Regions from separate parts of the Halomonas sp. SCS19 genome, predicted to be linked through region 3. Evidence: predicted binding sites of a transcription regulator. Region 3 holds the regulator's gene; each other region holds the start of a gene.

Region 1 (3,275 bases), 2.3 Mb from region 3:
GCTGGTCACCAGCAGGGCGAAGGCGATCGACACGATCGAGAAGTTGGTGGCGATGGCCGAGGCCTCGCGGGCGTTGTAGAAGCCCTGCTCGTATTGCTGGGTGGTGATCAGTACGCCGACGGTGCCGGAGCCCATCCAGGAGGCGGTGGCGTCGATGGCGCTGCGCCCGGGCAGCCCGAAGATCTTGCGAAAGGGCGTGCGCACCATGGAGCCGATGAACTCCATGAAGCCGAAGTCCACCAGGAAGGGCAGCAGGATGGCGGCAAAAAAGAAGAAGGTCAGCAGCACCGGCGCCAGGTCATTGAGCATCACCCCGCCGGTGAAGGAGGCGGTGACCATCTCCGGGCCGACCTGGAAGTAGGTCATCAGCGCGAAGGCGGCGCCGAGGGCGCGCATCACCACCCACAGCGGGGCGATGTCGAACAGCTCCTTCATCGCGCCCTGGCGGGCCCAGCCTGGTTTGGTCAGCTTGACCACCAGGGTCAGCACGATGGACAGGGTGAGCACGACGGTGGCGATGGCGGGCAGGGCGTCGCCGAGGGTGGCCTTGAGCCAGTCGGCGGCCAGACCCATGCCGATGTTGATGGTGTTACCGACCGAGAAGGGCACCAGGAACAGCAGGATGCCGATCAACGACGGGACGAGGAACTTGATCAGACCATGGGTGCTTAGCTTGCCCCCGTCGGTCGTGATCTTGTCGGCAGAATGCAGGTGGGAGGACATGGGCGATCACTCTTTGCTGTTGTAATGGTCGGCGCCCTGACGCGGGCGCCTCGTTGGCTGTCGCCAGGGCCACTCCCTGGCCCTGTGAGGATTCAGTCGCGGCGCGCGACTCCGGGGAGCACGCACAGCATTTCATAGAGCAGGGTGGCGCCCATCAGGGCGGTGTTGCCGCTGGGGTCGTAGGGCGGGGAGACTTCGACCAGGTCGCCGCCTACGATATTGAGCCCCTGGGCGCCGCGCACGATCTCCAGGCCCTGGGTCGAGGTCAGGCCGCCCATTTCCACCGTGCCGGTGCCGGGCGCCACCGACGGGTCCAGGCCATCGATGTCGAACGAGATGTACACCGGGCCATCGCCCATCTGCTCGCGCACCTCGGCCATCAGCGGCTCGAGAGACTTGTGCCAGCACTGTTCGGCCTGGACCACGCGGAAGCCCTGCTGGCGACACCAGTCGAAGTCCTCGGCGGCGTAGCCGGTGCCGCGCAGGCCGATCTGGACGACCCGGTTGGCGTCCAGCAGCCCTTCTTCCTGGGCACGCCGGAACGGGCAGCCGTGGGCCACCTCTTCACCGAACATGTGCTCGTTGACGTCGGCGTGGGCGTCGATATGGATCAGCCCGACCGGGCCATGCTTCTTGGCGATGGCGCGCAGGATCGGCCAGGTAAGGGTGTGGTCACCGCCCAGGGTCAGCGGCACGCAGTCGTGGGACAGGACGTCGTCGTAGAAGCGGCTGATGATGTCCAGGTTCTTCGGCAGGTTGAAGGTGTTGATCGGCACGTCGCCGATGTCCGCCACCTGCAGGCTGTCGAAGGGTGCAGCACGGGTGGCCATATTGTAGGGGCGCAGCATGCGCGATTCGTCGCGGATCTGGCGCGGCCCCAGTCGGGTGCCCGGGCGGTTGGAGGTGCCGATGTCCATGGGAATGCCGATAAAGGCGGCGTCCAGACCCTCGGCGCTGGTCTGGGTGGGCAGACGCATCATGGTGGCAGGGCCACCGAAGCGCGGCATCTCGTTGCCGCCGAGAGGTTGATTGAAGTCGCTCACAGGGAACTCCTGGCATCGTGGATGGGGACGGTCGCGGCCCTGGGCCTGACGGTTGTTATGGGTGATGCAGACGTCGTGCCATCTTTTAAGCATTTATACTAAAGATGTAATAGAGGTGCAGGGATTCCAAGGGAAGGTCTGCTGTGGTGATAGACGTGATCCAGAAGTGAATCGCGATCCCGACGCATCGTGATACACTTCTGAATCAATGATGCATTTATGGATCGCTGGATGAGCGACGACGACACCAAGATTCTCAAGACCATCATCGACACCGCCCACGACCACTTCTTCATCGTCGCGCCGGATGGTCGTATCCGCGACGTCAGTCCCGGGGCGGCGGCGGTCTACGGCATGTCCTGCGAAGAGCTCTGCGCCACCAGCGTGCAGCGGCTCGAGGCCGATGGCGTGCTGACCCCGTCGGTCAGCCTGGAAGTCATTCGCAGCGGGCGGCCGGCCCAGCTGGTCCAGCGCACCGGCACCGGACGCAGGGTCATCGCCCAGGCCCATCCGGTATTCGAGGGTGAGCGGCTGGTGGCGGTGGTCAGCCGCTCCATGGACTTGACCGATCTGCAGCTGCTGCAGCAGGAGTACGCGCTGTTGCAGCGCCGCTTCAGCGAGCACTTGCGCCGGGGCCATGCGCTGGAGAGCGACAGCGAAGCACTCGAGGCCGAGCTCGATGACCTGGAGGTGAAAAGCCAGCTGATGCGCGAGGTGGCGCTGCTGCTCAAGCGGGTCGCGCCCACCGACGCCACGGTCTTGATGCTGGGCGAGTCCGGGGTGGGCAAGACCGCTTTCGCCCGCCAGCTGCACCGTTGGAGTTCTCGCCGCGATGGCCCCTTTATCGACGTCAACTGCGCCGCCATCCCTGAAAGCCTGTTCGAATCGGAGATGTTCGGCCATGAAAAGGGCGCGTTTTCCGGCGCCGCGCCGGGGGGCCGCAAGGGGCTGATCGAGCAGGCCGAGGGCGGCACCCTGTTTCTCGACGAGATCGGCGAGTTGCCCCTGGCGGTGCAGACCAAGCTGCTCAAGACCATCCAGGACGGCAGTATTACGCGGCTTGGGGACAGGGCCCCGCGACGGGTCGACTTTCGCCTGGTGGTGGCCACCAATCAGGACCTGTCGGCACGGGTCGAGCAGGGCCTGTTTCGCCTGGATCTGTACTACCGGCTGAACGTGATTCCGGTCACCCTGCCGCCCCTGCGCGAGCGCCGCGAGGATATTCCCGGCCTGGTCGAGCGCCAGCTAAAGCGCCTCAATCGGCGTTATGGACGCGACAAGATGCTGGCGCGAGACGTGTGGCAGGCACTGATGGGCTGGGATTGGCCGGGCAATGTGCGTGAGTTGGAAAACACCCTGGAAAGGGCCTGGTTATCCAGTGACGATGTCATCCAGGGCGATCTGCTGGTGCCGCCCACGGGGGCCTCGTTAGGGCCGCTCGGCTCGCAGCAGCGTGAAGCGCAGCAGACGGCGGCGTCTGTCACCGGAGCCTCCGCTGCGCTGGCTGAT
Region 2 (3,275 bases), 1.3 Mb from region 3:
CACTGGCGGTCATGTAGAGCTGGTTGATTTCTTCCCAGACCTCCCGCGGTACCACGTCCCGCGTGGTGCGCAGATTCTCGCGGGCCTGGGCAAGGGCGGACAGGATCGAGCCGGAGTAGCGTCGGTCGGCACACAGGAACTGCACCACGTTGCGATCGTTGGGCTCGTCGTAGAGGGTCTCGAACACCTCGGCGCCCCCGGTGATATCGATCATCGCCGCCCATCCCAGCGGTTGGCGGTAGGGCATGTCGAGCATCAGGTGACTGGAGACGTTGATCAGGCGGGCGGTATCTTCGGCACGCTCGATGTAGCGGGCCATCCAGTACAGGTTTTCGGCAACTCTGGAAAGCATCAGCATGGTCTCAGTCCTCCCCCGTCTCGACGATCCAGGTGTCCTTGCTGCCGCCCCCTTGGGACGAGTTGACCACCAGCGAGCCCTTGACCAGGGCCACACGGGTCAAGCCACCGGTGGTGACGTAGGCGCCGTCCTGGCCCGACAGGATGAAGGGGCGCAAATCGACGTGGCGCGGCTCGGGCCGGCCATCGAACAGCGTGGGGGTGGTGGACAGGTTCAGCATGGGCTGAGCCATGTAGTTGCGTGGGTTCTCCTGGATCAGCCTGGCGAAGGCATCACGCTCGGCCTGGGAGGCCTGGGGGCCCATCAGCATGCCGTAGCCGCCGGACTCGTTGGCGGGCTTTACCACCAGTTCATGCAGGTGCTCCAGCACATAGCGGCGGTCTTCCTCGAGCATGCACAGGTAGCTCGGCACATTGGGCAGCAGTGCCTCCTGATCCAGGTAGTACTTGATCAGTTTCGGCACGAAGGCGTAGACCACCTTGTCATCGGCGACACCGGCCCCCGGGGCGTTGGCCAGCGCCACCTTGCCGCTGCGCCAGGCCCGCATCAATCCGGGCACGCCCAGCACCGAGTCCTTGCGAAACGCCTCCGGGTCGAGGAAGGCGTCGTCGACGCGGCGGTAGATCACGTCCACACGGGTCAGCCCCTGGACGGTGCGCATGTAGACCACGTCGTCGTCATCGACCAGCAGATCCGGGCCCTGGACCAGTTGCACACCCATTTGCTGGGCCAGGTAGGCGTGCTCGTAGTAGGCCGAGTTGTAGATACCCGGGGTCAGCACCACCACCTGGGGATCGTCCCAATGGCGTGGCGACATGCCCGCCAGCATGTCGTAAAGCTGGGGCACATAGTCGTCCACCGGATGAATCTTGCCCGGGGCAAACAGCTCCGGCAGCACGCGCTTGGTCACGTTGCGATTCTCGAGCATGTAGGACACCCCGGACGGTATCCGCAGGTTGTCCTCCAGTACGTAGACGGTGCCGTCGCCACCACGCACCAGATCGGAGCCGCAGATATGCGCCCAGACCCCGTGGGGCGGATCGATCCCTACACACTGGGGGCGAAAGTTGACGGATTGCTCGAGCACCGCCGCCGGCAGCACGCCATCCTTGACGACCTTCTGGTCGTGGTACAGGTCGTCGATGAACAGGTTGAGCGCCTCGACCCGCTGCTTGAGGCCTGCCTCGGTGCGTCGCCACTCGTCGGCGGGGATGATGCGAGGCACGATGTCGAAAGGCCAGGCGCGGTCGATCATGCTGCCCTCGGAATACACCGTGAAGGTGATCCCCATGGTGCGAATGGCGATCTCTGCTGCGTTCTTGCGCTCTTCCAACTCGTCAGGGGCAAAGCCCGCGAGCACGTCACACAGCATCTTGGCCGCCTCCCGCGGCATCCCGGGCGTCGCCACCAGTTCGTCATAGAACCCTGCGCAGTCGTACTGCTGCCAATCCACATGGCTCATCGGCACACCCTCGATTGTTTTCGGCATCCGGCGACCCGACCACGACGATGGCACCCCCGCCTTCGACCGTACCGGGTCCCTCCTTGCTGTATAGCAAGCCCTGTACCAGACCGCCGAGAATAGGCCGCAGCGCCGAGCCTTCTCGCCGAATGGGCTGGCGCAATTGAGCAATTTGGACAAAAAGCGACCACTTGCTCCTGCCGAAAGTGCCCCACGAACCAGCAAGAAGGGGCAGCGAGCACCGATCTGGTGCAATCATGGCGCCCCCCGGCAAGCGCGGGCGGTAGCCCTCGGCAGCCCTTGCAGAAGCCGGTCGATGGCACCTGCTGCTGACGACGCCCACCTTTCGGGCTTGAGAGAAAGGCAGGAGTCGGGTACATCTTGTCGCCACGGTTCGGGGGGGATATCGTCACCTTCTGCAACATTCGCCGACACCCAGGAGCCTCCTCGCTTCCCATGCCTGCCTCTTCTCGTTCCGCACTCCCTGGCTCGTGCGCACCGCTGTCCTGCCCTGCTCAAGACAGCGGCGCCAGGCGGTGCCGTCTGGCCAGCCTTGTCAGGGGTGGCACGGCGGGATCCGGCAGATGATCTATCGACTTCGCCACACCACGCGCTACCACTACAGCGAGATCGTGACACTCAGCGAGAACGAGGCCTGCCTGATGCCCCGTGAGATGGCCTACCAGCAGGTTGCCTGGGCGCAATTGTCGATCTCGCCGGGCGAGTCGCTACGCCAGAGCCGACAGGACGCCTTCGGCAACCATATCGCGCTGTTCGCGGTCGACACCCCCCATACCCAGCTCGAGGTCACGCTGGAGGCGCAGGTCATGACCTCGCCTCGCGCCACACCGCCGCAGGCCATCATTAGCTGGGAGCGGTGTCGAGAGCTGTTGGCAGACCGCCACCAGCCAGGTTTCCGCGAAGCACAGCCGTTTCTTGAAAACTCCGCCTATATCGAGCGCCGCCCGCTGCTCGCCGCCTGGGCCGAAGACTGTTTTCCCGCTGGTGGCGATCTGGTGGACTGCGTGGAGCGCTTGAACCGTCGCATCCATGAGGAATTCCGCTACGACAGCGAGTTCAGCGACATGGAGACGACACCGTCCCAGGTGCTCCAGCATCGCCGTGGGGTGTGTCAGGACTTCGCTCACCTGGCCATCGCCACCCTGCGCTCGGTGGGTCTGGCCGCGCGCTACGTCAGCGGCTATCTCGAGACTCGACCGCCTCCAGGACAGCCTCGACTGATGGGCGCCGACGCCTCCCACGCCTGGTTCTCCGTACTGATACCCGGCTGGGGCTGGCTCGACTTCGACCCCACCAACGGTGTGCGCGCCGGCGAACGACACCTGTTGCTTGGCTGGGGCCGCGACTACGACGACGTGGCGCCGCTCAAGGGCGTGGTGACCGGTGGTGGGCGCCAGCGCCTCGAGGTGGAAGTGGACGTTGTTCCCGCCGGGG
Region 3 (3,275 bases):
CAAGGTCGCGGGAAGGTTGTCGATGGCGTAGAACCCCAGGTCCTCCAGGGCCTGAAGGGCCACGGACTTTCCCGAGCCGGAGCGACCACTGATGATCACGAGCTGCATGTCCTGTCTCCTTGGGCAGGCGTCCATTGCTGATGGCCTAGGCAAGGCCGCGATCAGGAGGGAGTGTCGTCCCCTGGCGCCTGTTGGCGGATGGCTTCCTGCAGGCGCTCGTGAAGCTCGCGCTGGGAGCTGGCGTGGCGCAGACGGTGACGTGTGTCGGCGTCGTTCATGACGCCAGCGACCTGGCCGAGCAGGGCAAGATGGGCGTCGTCGGCCTCTTCCGGCACCAGCAGCACGAACACCAGATCGACGGGCTCACCATCGATGGCATCGAAGTCGACAGGTTCCGCGAGTTTGAGGAAGCCGGAGATGGGCGCCTTGCAGTGGGGGTTGCGGGCATGGGGAATGGCGACGCCATTGCCGATGCCGGTACTGCCCAGGCGCTCACGTCCGATCAGCCGACTGAAGACCTCCTGGCTGTCCAGGCTCGGGGTGTTCTGCGCAATGAAGGTGCTGAAAAACTCCAGCACCCTCTTCTTGCTGCCTCCCGGGACATCGAACAATGTGCGCTCGGGAGGGAGAATGGCTTCCAATGTCATGAGAGTCAGCGAATTCCGGCGCCTTGGGCGCGGGCTTGGGATTTTTCCTTGTGCTTGACCAGCTGGCGGTCCAGCTTGTCGGCAAGGGCGTCGATAGCAGCATACATGTCGCCGTCCTGCGCTTCGGCATGCAGGTCGGCACCGGCGGCGTGAAGGGTGCAGGCGGCCAGCTGGCGTTCCTTTTCCACCGAGAGGGTCACCTGGACGTTGGTGATGTTGTCGTAGTGGCGCTCCACACGGGCGAGCTTCTCTTGTACGTAGTCACGCAGGGGATCGGTCAATTCGACGTGGTGGCCGGTGATGTTGACTTGCATGACAGGCTCCTTGCTCTTTCGGGTGGTGGCTTGATTGTAACCCTTTTTCCGATCCTGCAAACCCCCTCGACGCTACGCAGAAAGACGCAGATGTCATGCGAAATTTCAAGTGCTTGCGCTTTCCCGATAACTAGGCTAGCGACGCCGCAGCGCAAGGCCTCAGCGCAGTCGCTTGCGCTCGCTGGAAGACGGAATATTCATGGCTTCCCGGTACTTTGCCACGGTGCGTCTGGCGACATTGACGCCGTCTTCCGCCAGCAATTCCACCAGTTTGCTGTCCGACAGAGGTTTGCGGGCAGGTTCCTTTTGAATCAACGATTTGATCATGGCGCGAATGGCGGTACTGGAATGGGCGTCGCCATCCTGGCCGACCTGGCTCGAGAAAAAATACTTCAACTCGAACACGCCGCGAGGCGTGTGCACGAACTTCTGGGTGGTCACGCGGGAGATGGTGGACTCGTGCATCTCCACCTTGTCTGCGATATCGGCCAGCACCAACGGTTTCATGGCCGCTTCTCCCTGCTCGAGGAAGTCGATCTGACGCACCATGATTTCCCGGCCGACCTTCAGCAAGGTGTCGTTGCGGCTGGACAGACTCTTGATCAGCCAGCGCGCCTCCTGCAGGTGGTCCTTGAGGAACTGGTTGTCCTGGCTCTTGTCCGCGCGCCGAATCAGCGCAGCGTAGTCGGGCTGGATGCGCAGTCGGGGCATTGCATCCGGATTGAGTTCAACGCGCCAGCCCTCTTCGGTGTGGCGTACCACCAGGTCGGGAATGACGTAGTCGTTATCGCTGTCACCGAACTGGCTGCCGGGACGTGGGTCGAGGCTTCGGATCAGCTCGATGACGCTGTCGAGTTGGTCGTCATCGAGTCCTAGCCGGCGCTTCAGCAGACGTCGGTCGCCGCTGGCCAGCGCCTCGAGAAACTGTCTTACCAGTCGTCCGGCCTGGGGCAGCAGGACGGTATCGCGAGGCAGACTATCCAGTTGCAGCATCAAACACTCGCGCAGGTCGCGGGCGAACACTCCGGTCGGTTCGAACTGTTGCAGCCGAACCAGCACCGCCTCCACCTCGGCGAGGGGAGGGGGGCGACGACCGTCTTGCTCGAGCCCCTGGGCGATGTCATCCAGTGTCTGCTCGAGATAGCCGTCGGCGTTGACCGCGTCGAGCAGGCTCTCGGCGATCAGGCGCTCCTGGTCGCTGACGTCGAGCATCGCCAGTTGCCAGCTCAGGTGGCTGTGCAGTGACTGGGAGCTTGCCTGGCGCTCGAAATCCGGCGCCTCGCCACTACCGGCGGGGGTGGTGCCCAGGTCCTGGTAGGTGTCGGACCAGTCGCTGTCCACACTGAGCTCCGAGGGGATCTGATCCGCCCAGTCATCTTCCACGGCTTCCCTGGTCTGCTGTTCGCCGAACTCGTCCTCGAGTTCGAGCATGGGGTTGGCCTCCAGCGCCTGCTGGACCTCCTGGCGCAGGTCCAGGGTCGAAAGCTGCAGCAGGCCGATCGCCTGTTGCAGTTGCGGGGTCATGGTCAGCTGGGTACCGATGCGCAGCTGCAGTGACGCCTTGAGGGCCATGGGTCGGGATCCACCAGTGTTGTCGAAAGGCTTTACCCTAACGACGAGTCATCAGACATGCAAGCATCTTGCCAAGTTGGTGTTTTTTGACCTGTGGGAGGGAGTGAAAAGGTCGATGTGGAACAACTTGGTAGGGGGGGAGGTGCTTCTTTCGAGGGAGGCCCTGTGTGCAAGGTGAGGCCGACCCTTTCGGGGCCGGCGGTTGGATGCTGATGCTGGCAAGTGTTGCGGCCGCTTGATGCGACTGCGGCTGTCGGGCGGCCCTGCGGTCTAAAGGCGGAAGTTCTCGCCCAGGTAGACCTCCTTGACGCGCTGGTTGGCGAGGATGGACTCGGCGCTGCCCTCGGCGATGATCTGGCCGTCGCCGACGATGTAGGCACGATCGCAGATATCGAGGGTCTCGCGCACGTTGTGATCGGTGATCAGGACGCCGATATCGCGGGCCTTGAGTTGACGAATGATGGACTTGATCTCGCCCACCGAGATCGGGTCGACCCCGGCGAAGGGTTCATCGAGCAGGATAAAGGCCGGCTCGGTGGCCAGGGCGCGGGCGATCTCGACCCGGCGCCGCTCCCCGCCGGACAGGCTCATGCCGGGGTTGTCGCGAATATGGCTGACGTGGAAGTCCTCGAGGAGTTGCTCGAGACGTGCTTCTCGGCCCTCGCGGTCGAGGTCCTTGCGGGTCTCGAGGATCGCCATGATGTTGTCGGCCACCGACAGCTTGCGAAAGATCGAAGCCTCC

The links. Region 3 encodes sigma-54, which starts transcription at its own class of promoters, with help from an activator protein. Its sites were predicted from a motif close to TGGCACNNNNNTTGCTNT; they were not measured.
Region 1: speB (agmatinase) is a predicted target of sigma-54. The motif match lies at 1,830-1,847, and genes of this name have one in related genera.
Region 2: NFH97_RS06660 (circularly permuted type 2 ATP-grasp protein) is a predicted target of sigma-54. The motif match lies at 1,911-1,928, and genes of this name have one in related genera.

Annotation. Positions count from the first base shown of each region.
Region 1 covers NZ_JAMSHN010000001.1:2,575,874-2,579,148, forward strand. Annotated here, with positions in the region: gene NFH97_RS11305 (YjiH family protein) at 1-723, opposite strand, end outside; gene speB (agmatinase) at 816-1,766, opposite strand; gene NFH97_RS11315 (sigma-54 interaction domain-containing protein) at 1,998-3,275, shown strand, end outside.
Region 2 covers NZ_JAMSHN010000001.1:1,564,280-1,567,554, forward strand. Annotated here, with positions in the region: gene NFH97_RS06655 (alpha-E domain-containing protein) at 1-358, opposite strand, end outside; gene NFH97_RS06660 (circularly permuted type 2 ATP-grasp protein) at 363-1,820, opposite strand; gene NFH97_RS06665 (transglutaminase family protein) at 2,405-3,275, shown strand, end outside.
Region 3 covers NZ_JAMSHN010000001.1:239,320-242,594, reverse strand. Annotated here, with positions in the region: gene rapZ (RNase adapter RapZ) at 1-108, opposite strand, end outside; gene ptsN (PTS IIA-like nitrogen regulatory protein PtsN) at 162-647, opposite strand; gene hpf (ribosome hibernation-promoting factor, HPF/YfiA family) at 653-961, opposite strand; gene NFH97_RS01025 (RNA polymerase factor sigma-54) at 1,121-2,533, opposite strand; gene lptB (LPS export ABC transporter ATP-binding protein) at 2,804-3,275, opposite strand, start outside.